Nitratireductor mangrovi: one gene and its partner. Each later gene encodes a partner of the first gene's protein in a complex. Links are inferred from orthologs where the notes say so. Each region holds a gene or a part of one and is shown in the gene's direction. Other genes may lie near its edges.

Region 1 (5,137 bases):
GCCGTCCAGGAACTGGAGCGCCAGATGGGCCTGTCGGAAGACGTGCTGCGCTTCATGACCATCCGCGTCGACGCGCACGAGGAAGGCCCCTCGGCCATGATGCAGAAGCGCGACCGCGACGACCGCCCCGGCGATCGTGGCCCGCGTGGCGACCGCGGCGACCGTGGCCCGCGCGGCGATCGTGACGACCGTCCGCGCCGTCCGCGCGAACATTCCGACGGAGGAGCGCAATAATGGTCGACATCAACCAGATCCCGACCCGCCGTCCCTTCCATCGCCGCCGCAAGACGTGCCCGTTCTCGGGCTCCAATGCGCCGAAGATCGACTACAAGGACGTGCGCCTGCTGCAGCGCTACATTTCCGAGCGCGGCAAGATCGTGCCGTCGCGCATCACCGCGGTGAGCCAGAAGAAGCAGCGCGAACTCGCCAAGGCGATCAAGCGCGCCCGCTTCCTGGGCCTTTTGCCCTACGTGGTACGCTAACCGAGCGATGACGCGGGCGGCCCGCCGCCCGCGCGTCCCCCGCGACGGGCGCGGTACGGACGAGCAAAGAAATCCCGGGCTGGGGCCCTGGCCCCTAACTGCCGGCCGGCAGGACAGCGACAAGCGGGCTCAACGCCCTGTCAGGCTTCCTCCGTCCGGCGCGCCGCCAAGGCGCATATGAAAGGTACGGAACCATGGAAGTCATTCTTCTCGAACGCATTGCCCGCCTCGGGCAGATGGGCGACACCGTCAAGGTGCGCGACGGCTTCGCACGCAATTTCCTGCTGCCGAAGGGCAAGGCGCTGCGCGCCAACGAGGCCAACAAGAAGAAGTTCGAAGGCCAGCGCGCGCAGCTCGAGGCGCGCAACCTGGAACGCAAGAGCGAGGCCGAGCAGGTCGCCGAAAAGCTCGACGGCAAGTCCTTCGTGGTGGTGCGCGCCGCCGCCGAGACCGGCCAGCTCTACGGTTCGGTGTCGACCCGCGACATCTCCGACCTGCTGACCGAGGAAGGCTTTTCGGTCGGCCGCAACCAGGTCGAGCTCAATCAGCCGATCAAGGCGATCGGCCTCACCAATGTGGTCATCGCGCTGCATCCGGAAGTCGAGGTCACGGTGACGCTGAACATCGCCCGTTCGGCCGACGAGGCCGAGCGTCAGGCGGCAGGCGAGACGCTCGATTCGGCGGAAGCGATCTATGGCGAGGACATCAACGAGAATGCCCGCCCGGAAGCCTTCTTCGAGCCGGATGCCGATGGCGACGAGACGGACGAAAACGCCTGATCCAGAGAAAAAACCGGTCAGGTTCAATACCCGGGAGGCAACTCCCGGGTATTTTTTTGCTTGATAGAACGGCCCCCTGACCCACATTCTGGCTCAGGTGCGGCGTGGCATTGTCTGTTTGTGGAGGTGTTGATCCCATGAACATGCTGTTGCGAAGTGTGATCGAGCGCCTGATCCGGACGGGCAATCTGACCGTCATCGACCCCGGCGGCGCGGCCCATGCCTTCGGCGACCAGAACGGCAGGAAGGTGACGGTGGCGATCCGGACACGCCATGCCGAACGCGCCATCACCGTCGACCCGACGCTTGCGCTTCCCGAAGCCTACATGAACGGCGAGATCGACATGGTGGAGGGCGACCTCCTCGACCTGCTCGAGATCGTCTACACCAATACAGGCATGGTCAATGCCGGCGCCTTCTGGGCCCGCATGGCCGACGGCATGCGCTATCTGTTCCGGCGTTTCCAGCAGCTCAACACCACGGCGCGCGCGCGGCAGAACGTGCGCCGCCACTACGACCTGTCGCGCGAGCTCTACCGGCTCTTCCTCGACGAGGACCTGCAATATTCCTGCGCCTATTTCACCCGGCCCGACATGACGCTGGAGGAGGCGCAACTCGCCAAGAAGCGCCACCTCGCCGCCAAGCTGGCGATCAAGCCGGGCCAGACGGTGCTCGACATCGGCTGCGGCTTCGGCGGGCTCAGCCTTTACCTGACGCGCAATTTCGATGCCGACGTGCTCGGCATCACGCTGTCCGAGGAACAGCTGGCGATCGCCAATGAGCGCGCCCAGGAGGAAGGGCTCGAAGGCCACGTACATTTCGAGCTCAAGGACTACCGCAAGCTTTCGGAGCGCTTCGACCGCATCGTCTCGGTCGGCATGTTCGAACATGTCGGCGTCAACCACTACCGGACCTTCTTCGACAAATGCGCCACGATCCTGAAGCCGGACGGAGTGATGGTGCTGCATTCGATCGGCCGCTCCGGCCCGCCGGCGGCGACGACGCCGTTCATCCGCAAGCACATCTTCCCCGGCGGCTACATTCCGGCGCTGTCGGAGGTGCTGCCGGCGATCGAACGCTCGGGGCTGATGGTCAGCGACATCGAGATCCTGCGGCTCCACTACGCCGACACGCTGAAACACTGGCGGCAGCGCTTCCTCGCCAATCGCGACCGCATCCGCGACATCTACGACGAGCGTTTCTGCCGCATGTGGGAGTTCTATCTCGCCGGCTCGGAGGCCGGCTTCCGCTGGCAGGACCTGATGGTGTTCCAGATCCAGCTCACACGCAAGAACACAACCCTGCCGGTCACCCGCGACTATATGGGCGCGGTGGAGGAGCGTCTTGCCAGGCAGGACGCACCCGACCGGGGGACCAAGCCACAGGCGCCCGCGAAGCCCGGACGACGCCGCAAGCGCACGGCCTGACACACCTCCCGCCGCGACCATTGTCGAGCCTTCTGGTATAGAATCGGGCGGCTGGTCCGGGCGCTGATTCGCGTCAACCGCATTTCACCGGCAAACGACGATTGTCCTGTGGATGGCTGTGAATCACGTGTGGTGAGCCGCATTCCTTCACCCATTGGTAAGGAGTTCTGGTACCGAGGTTCGGCATAAATCCGAAGAGAGACGATGGCAGAAGCAGTCCGCAAACTCGGCGCGGCGGAAACCCCGCTTTATCGCGAGCCTCCCAACAACATCGAAGCCGAGCAGGCCCTGCTCGGCGCCATTCTGGTCAACAACGACGCCTTCTACCGGGTATCGGATTTCCTGAAGCCAGGGCATTTCTACGAGCCGCTGCACCGCAAGATCTTCGAGGTCGCGGGCGAGTTGGTGCGGATGGGCAAGATGGCCAATCCGGTGACCATGAAGACCTTCCTGCCGGCCGAGGAGAAGGTCGGCGACATGACGGTCGCGCATTACCTGGCGCGGCTGGCGGCCGAGGCGGTCACCGTCATCAACGCCGCCGACTACGGCCGCGCAATCTACGATCTGGCGACGCGCCGGGCGCTGATCACCGTCGGCGAGGACATGGTCAACATCGCCTTCGACGCGCCGGTCGACATGTCGCCGTCCGACCAGATCGAGGACGCCGAGCGGCGGCTGTTCGAACTGGCCGAAACCGGCCGCTATGACGGCGGCTTCGAAAGCTTCACCGACGCCGTCAAGACGGCCATCGACATGGCCAACGCCGCCTATATGCGCGACGGGCACCTGTCGGGCATCTCGACCGGCTTCCGCGACATCGACCGCAGGCTCGGCGGGCTGCAGCCGTCGGACCTCGTGATCCTCGCCGGACGCCCGGCGATGGGCAAGACGTCGCTTGCCACCAACATCGCCTTCAACATCGCCTCGTCCTACGTGCCGGCGCAACAGGCCGACGGCTCCTTCAAGGCCGCCAATGGTGGCGTGGTGGGCTTCTTCTCGCTGGAAATGTCGTCAGAGCAGCTCGCCACCCGCATCATCTCCGAGCAGACGGAAATCTCCTCATCGAAGATCCGCCGCGGCGAGATTTCCGAGGTCGAGTTCGAGAAGCTCGTCGCCTGCTCGCAGATGATGGAAAAGACGCCGCTCTACATCGACCAGACCGGCGGCATCTCGATCGCCCAGCTGGCCGCGCGTGCGCGGCGGCTGAAACGCCAGCGCGGCCTCGACGTCATCATCATCGACTATGTGCAGCTCATGCAGGGCACCTCGGCGCGCGCGGCCCAGAACCGCGTGCAGGAGATCACCGAGATCACCACCGGGCTAAAGGCGCTCGCCAAGGAACTCAACGTGCCGATCATCGCCCTGTCGCAGCTGTCGCGCCAGGTCGAGAGCCGCGACGACAAGCGCCCGCAGCTTGCCGACCTGCGCGAATCCGGCTCGATCGAGCAGGATGCCGATGTGGTGCTGTTCGTCTATCGCGACGAATATTACCTGCAGAACCGCGAGCCGGAGCAGGGCACGCCCGAATATGAGGACTGGCTGGTGAAGTTCGAGCGCGTACGCGGCAAGGCCGAACTGATCGTCGCCAAGCAGCGCCACGGTCCGACCGGAACGGTCGATCTCGCCTTCGAGGGCCAGTTCACGCGCTTTTCCGATCTGGCCGAGGAAGATCGGCTGCCGGAACGCTTCGAGTAAACGGAGTGGCGGACGAAGTACGTTATCGCGAAGCCGGGCCGGACGCGCGGCTCGCCGGCGGCCAGCTGACGATCGATCTGCGCGCCCTGCAGGCGAACTACCGCGCCCTCTCCCGCATTGCAGGCAAGGCGCACACGGCCGGCGTGGTCAAGGCCGATGCATACGGGCTCGGCGCGGAAGCAGTCGTGCCCGCACTTGTCGAGGCCGGCTGCGACACCTTCTTCGTCGCGCTGCCGACCGAGGGCATCGCCGTGCGCGAGGCGGCACCGAAGGCGCGCATCTACGTGCTGGGCGGGCTGTTCGGCCGCGAGGCGGCGGAAGTCTATGCCGAGGCGGCACTGGTGCCGGTCATCAACACGCGCGAGGAAGCGGCGATATGGGAAGCTGTGGGGCACGCCGGCGGCAAGCCGTGGCCCTGCGCCATCCATGTCGACACCGGCATGAACCGGCTCGGGCTGACCATGGCCGAAGCAAGGGCGCTCGCGGAGGAAAACGCGCTCACCGGCGCGCTCAGGCCGGTGCTGATAATGAGCCACCTTGCCTGCGCCGACGAACGCGAGCATCCGCAAAACAGGCTGCAACTGGAGGCGTTTCGCGCCGTGCGAGCGCTCTTTTCCGGTGTCCCGGCGAGCCTCGCCAATTCGGCCGGCATCGTGCTCGGGCGCGACTTCCATTTCGACATGGTGCGGCCGGGCATCGCGCTTTATGGCGGCTCGCCGGGCGGGCGCACCGGCATGCATCCGGTCGCGACCAC
Region 2 (5,217 bases), 1.6 Mb from region 1 along the record:
CGGCTCCGTCTCGGGGCGTCGTTTCTGCGGCAGATTTGATTAGCCGAACAACATCTTGCGATGCCCACGATACGACGAGCGCAGCGTCCGCGCAACGGCGCCGTGGCAGGCCTTCGGCGGGTCAAAGAGGTCCGCCGTGGATGCAGCCTCAGGCGGCGGAGGTCCTGCGCAGCGGCCGCACTTCCGCTTCGACGATATCCTCGGCGTTGATGGAGGGGATAGGCCCGGGCCGTCCGAGCAGGTAACCCTGGCCGATCTGGCAGAACTCGCCGGCGAGGAATTTCAGCTCCTCCGACGTCTCCACGCCCTCGGCCAGCACCGGCAGGCCGAGGCCGCGGCCGATGCCGAGCACCGCCTTGACGATGGTGGCGGCCTGCTCATTCGTGTCGACCTGCTTGATGAAGGAGCCGTCGATCTTGATCTTGTCGAAGGGGAAGGCGCGCAGGTTCGACAGCGAGGAGTAGCCGGTGCCGAAATCGTCCATGGCGATGTGAATGCCGAGCGCCTTCAACTGCCTGAGCGTGGTCAGCGCGCGCGTCATGTCGCGCACCAGCGCGGTCTCGGTGATCTCGAGTTCGAGGCGATGCGGCGACAGCCCGGTCTCGAGCAGGACCTGGTGCACGGTCTGGACGAAGTTGGGACTGTGCAACTGCACCGGCGAGACGTTGACGGCGATCGTCAGCGGCTGGTCCCAGGCGGCAGCCTCGCGTGCCGCGGTGCGCAGCACCCATTCGCCGATCGGCACGATGATGCCGCTTTCCTCGGCGATCGGCACGAAGACGGCCGGCGAGACATTGCCGCGTTCGGGGTGGCTCCAGCGCAGCAGTGCCTCGTAGCCGATGGTCTCGCCGGTATCGAGCTTCTTCTGCGGCTGGTAGACGAGCGCAAATTCATTGCGGGCGACGGCATGGCGCAACTCGTGCTCCATCAGGCGGCGCGAACGCGCCTCCAGGCCCATCGTCTCCTCGTAGAAGCGCCATGTGTCGCGGCCTTCCGACTTGGCGCGGTAGAGCGCGGCGTCGGCATTGCTCAAGAGCATCTCGCGATCGCTGGCGTTATCCGGGCAGAGGGCGATGCCGATGCTGGTCGACATAAGGCCTTCGGCGGTGGCGTTTTCGTTCTCCTCGCGGAAGGCGCGCAGGATCGCCTCGGCGATACGCGAGGCGTCTTCGGGGCGCGTGAGGCGCGGCGCGATGATGGCGAATTCGTCGCCGCCGAGGCGGGCCAGCATCTGGCCGTCCTCGAGGATGCCGGAAATGCAACGCGCCACGTTCTTGAGCATCTTGTCGCCGGCGGCGTGGCCGAAGAGGTCGTTGACCTCCTTGAAACGGTCGAGATCGAGGCAAAGCAGCGCGAGGTGGCCGCCGGTTTCGCCGGCAGCGACGATTTCCTCGTCGAGGCGGGCGGCGAAGGCGCGCCGGTTGGGCAGACCGGTCAGCGCATCGTGGAGGGCAAGCCGGCGGATATCGGCCTCGGCCTCCTTGCGCTCGCGGATGTCGCGCACGGCGACGACCAGATGCGGCGCACCGTCATAGTCGACCGGACGCGAGAGCAGTTCGACCGGGATCGAATTGCCGTCATTGATGACAAGCTCTGATTCGAAGATCTCCTGCGAGCCGTCGAGCAGCGAATTGCAGACGTCGTCGTCGGGGAAGAGGTCGCCGAGATAGCGGCCGCGCAGGATGCCGGGGCTCCAGTCGGTGAGGGCCAGGAAACTGGCATTGGCCGTCACCAGTTGCGGGCCTTTGCAGATGAGGAGGCCCTCGATGGCGGCGTCGACGAGGCTGTTCATGCGGCCGGCCTCTTCCTGGGCACGGCGGAAATCGCGAATGTCGACCCAGAGCGCGGCGCAGACCAGCATCAGGATGATGAAGCTGGCGGCGGCGACGGCGGTGGCCAGCAGCGGCCCGGGAATGGCCGAGGCGGGCACGGCGACCGCAGCGTCAGGCTGGATGGTGGCTGCGGCCATGCCGGTGAAATGCAGGCTGCAGATGGCGACCGTCATGACGAGCGCGCCGACCGTGCGCGACAGGATGGTTTCGCTTCTGAGCGACAGAAAGACGGCAAGCGCGCCGAGCCCGACGCCGAGCACCAGGGACGCGGCGACGAGGAGCTGATGCCAGGAGATCACGCCCTGTACCTCGAAGGCGGCCATGCCGATGAAATGCATGGCGGCGATGCCGCCGCCGATGAGCGCGCCACCGACGAGATGGTTTTCCACGCTGCGGCGCGCGGTGGCGGCGAAGATGCCGACGCCGGTGATGATGATGGCAAGCACCAGCGAGGCGAGCGTCAGAGGCAGATCGTAACCGTTGGGGACGCCAGGCTCGAAGGCGAGCATGGCAATGAAATGGGTCGCCCAGACGCCGGAGCCGATCGCGGTGGCCGAGACCGCCGTCCAGACCATGCGCATATGGCCGGCGGCCTTGCGCACATGGTGCAACAGGTTGACGGCGGTCAGCGAGGCGATGAGGCAGATGAGGCCGGCCAGCACCACGAGGCGCAGATCGTGCTCGTTCACGATGCAATTATAGACAGTCAGCATCCCGTCCCCCGGACCTTCCCCATACGTCAATCCCGCGCCGTCATAACAAAGGGGTTTTGAGGAAAGGTGAATCCGGGCGGCTCAATGCGACCCACCGGCGCGGCGGTGAGGCGCGGCGCGGGCTGTGAAAACCGGGAATGGCGGCGCGATTGCGCTCGCCCGGGGGGGCGGGCGCGCCTATATGGAGGGCGGAGGCCTTTTGTCCGATGCGCTTTTCGCCCAGTTTCCTCGACGAGATCCGCGACCGCGTGCCGATTTCATCGGTGATCGGGGGGCGCGTGACGTGGGACCGGCGCAAGACCAACGCCTCGCGCGGCGACTATTGGGCCTGCTGCCCGTTTCACGGCGAAAAGTCGCCGTCCTTTCACTGCGAGGACAGGAAGGGACGCTATCACTGCTTTGGTTGCGGGGTTTCCGGCGACCATTTCCGTTTTTTGACCGAACTCGACGGGATGAGCTTTCCGGAAGCGGTGGAGCGGGTGGCAGAGATGGCCGGCGTCCCGATGCCGGCGCGCGACCCGGAGGCCGAAAAGCGCGAAAAGGTCCGCGCCAGCCTGACCGAAGTGATGGACATGGCGGCACGCTTCTTCCAGGAGCAGCTGCAGGCGCAGGCGGGTGCTGCTGCACGCGCCTATCTGCGCGACCGCGGGCTGACCTCGGCGACCCAGCAGCGCTTCCGTCTCGGCTATGCGCCCGACAGCCGCAACGCGCTGAAGAACTTTCTCGCCGGCAAGAACGTGACCGTGGAGCAGATGGAAGCCTGCGGGCTCCTTGTCCATGGCGAGGACATTCCGGTCTCCTATGACCGCTTCCGCGACCGCATCATGTTTCCGATCGAGGATGCGCGCGAGCGGGTGATCGCCTTCGGCGGGCGCGCCATGTCGCCGGAGGTGGCGGCGAAATATCTCAACTCCAACGACACCGAGCTCTTCCACAAGGGCGAGGTGCTCTACAATCTGGCGCGCGCCCGCAAAGGGCAGGGCCGCGACGGCCAGGTGATCGCGGTCGAAGGCTATATGGACGTGATCGCACTGGCGCAGGCCGGCATCGAGAATGCCGTCGCGCCGCTCGGCACCGCGCTGACCGAGAGGCAGCTCGAACTGTTGTGGCGCATGTCGGCGGAGCCGGTACTTTGCTTCGACGGCGACCAGGCCGGGCTGAAGGCGGCGTGGCGCGCCGCCGACCTGGCGCTGCCGGCGATCGCGCCGGGGCGCAGCGTGCGCTTCGCGCTGATGCCGGAGGGGCAGGATCCGGACGATCTGGTCAAGGCCGGCGGGGCGGACGCCTTTGGCCGGGTGCTGGCGGAAGCGCGGCCGCTGGCAGAGATGATCTGGCAGCGCGAGACCGCAGGCGGCGTGTTCGACACGCCGGAGCGCCGCGCCGACCTGGAAAAGCGGCTGCGCGAGCTCGCCGGGCGCATCCGCGACGAGAGCGTGCGCCGCCATTACGGTCAGGACATGCGCGAGCGCGTGCAGGCCTATTTTGGCTCGTCCCGCACCGAGAAGCGGCCGTGGCAGGAAAACCGCCCATGGCAGGAGGCCGGCCCGTCCGGCCGCGGTCGCGCCGCCCACGCCGCCGGGCGGCTGGCGGTCTCGCCGAGCCTTGCGCGTTCGGCACTGGTCAGGCAATCGGCCGGCACGATGCCGCTGCGCGAGACGGTGATCCTGGTCTCGCTGGTCAACCATCCGGGGCTGATCGACGAGAATTTCGACGCGGTGGAAAGGCTCGACTTCCCGCATCCCGACCTGAAAGGCCTGCATGGCGGGCTGCTCGACGCGGTCGCCCATGACGCGGCGGCGACGCGCGAGGCCGTGGTGAACTGGCTGGCGCGGGCCGGGCTGGGACCGGCGTGGGAGGCGGCCGAGGCGCTGGTGCGGCGCGCCAGGCAATGGCCGGCGCTGGCCGAGGCGGCGCGCGACGATGCGCGCGAAGCCTTCCTGCAGGCGCTTCACTTGCACCGTTCGGCGGGCGCACTACATAGGGAACTCAAGGCGGCGGAGGCCGCACTCGCTTCCGAACCGACCGAGGAGAACTACCGGCAATTGCTGGAGATTCAGACCCAGCTGCGCGATGCACAAGCGACCGAAGCACTCATTGACGGATTTGGCGTGTTGTCGGGAAGAACGGCCCGAAGCTGATGCATTCGGGCATTTTTTCGCGCGAATCGGCGCAACGCGGCTTGACGTTGCAGGGAAATGACGGAATCAGGGCGGTTCGAATTCGTTAACGAAAGGCTGGCACAGGCCGGCAACACCGCCGCCGTTCGACATTTGGGCGTGACGCGGCAGGCAGGGTGCACGATCACGTCAGGGTTAATCGGGCTTTAACGCGCAGCAGGTAGGCGCTGTGGACGGGGCAGGCGCCCGGACCGCCCCCGGGAACGCGAAGCGGCAAACACGCGTTCCGCCAGGTTGGAGAAAAATATGGCGACCAAGGAAAAAGAAGAAGCCGAGACCGAACGCGAAGGCGGACCGGACGGCCCGCTGCTCGATCTTTCCGACGACGCCGTCAAGAAGATGATCAAGGTCGCCAAGAAGCGCGGCTATGTGACCATGGACGAGCTCAACGCCGTGCTCCCCTCCGAGGAGGTGACCTCGGAGCAGATCGAGGACACGATGGCGATGCTGTCCGACATGGGCATCAACGTCGTCGAGGACGACGAGGCCGGCGAG

What was found. Proteins that work in one complex are often made in the same cells at the same time.
Region 2: the proteins of FQ775_RS03230 (region 1) and dnaG are in contact, whole or in part, in a crystal structure (PDB 2R6A), measured with the Geobacillus stearothermophilus proteins. The link is inferred for Nitratireductor mangrovi from one-to-one orthologs. Residues at the interface, in WP_033016901.1 of Geobacillus stearothermophilus: Ser13, Glu15, Ala16, Gln18, Glu91, Leu92, Asp94, Ala95, Val96, Pro97, Thr98, Ala99, Ala100, Asn101, Tyr104, Tyr105, Ile108; in WP_049624496.1 of Geobacillus stearothermophilus: Lys456, Leu457, Leu458, Pro459, Ala460, Asn463, Ala464, Leu467, Leu535, Leu536, Ile537, Ala538, Gln544, Glu545, Asp548, Tyr549, His552.

The regions. Positions count from the first base shown.
Region 1 is NZ_CP042301.2:673,893-679,029, reverse strand. What follows is about bases 2,266-5,137. They hold FQ775_RS03230 (replicative DNA helicase), read left to right. Parts: upstream 2,266-2,892; coding sequence 2,893-4,383; downstream 4,384-5,137. Other genes in these bases: alr (alanine racemase), read left to right, coding at 4,389-5,137; FQ775_RS03235 (cyclopropane fatty acid synthase), read left to right, coding at 2,266-2,688. Outside these bases: rpsF (30S ribosomal protein S6), read left to right, coding at 1-234; rpsR (30S ribosomal protein S18), read left to right, coding at 234-482; rplI (50S ribosomal protein L9), read left to right, coding at 677-1,261; more of FQ775_RS03235, read left to right, coding at 1,399-2,265. UniProt on the Escherichia coli protein: The main replicative DNA helicase, it participates in initiation and elongation during chromosome replication. Travels ahead of the DNA replisome, separating dsDNA into templates for DNA synthesis.
Region 2 is NZ_CP042301.2:2,275,518-2,280,734, reverse strand. What follows is about bases 2,266-5,217. They hold dnaG (DNA primase), read left to right. Parts: upstream 2,266-2,751; coding sequence 2,752-4,683; downstream 4,684-5,217. Other genes in these bases: rpoD (RNA polymerase sigma factor RpoD), read left to right, coding at 4,969-5,217; FQ775_RS11175 (sensor domain-containing diguanylate cyclase), read right to left, coding at 2,266-2,545. In the rest of the region: more of FQ775_RS11175, read right to left, coding at 149-2,265. UniProt on the Escherichia coli protein: RNA polymerase that catalyzes the synthesis of short RNA molecules used as primers for DNA polymerase during DNA replication.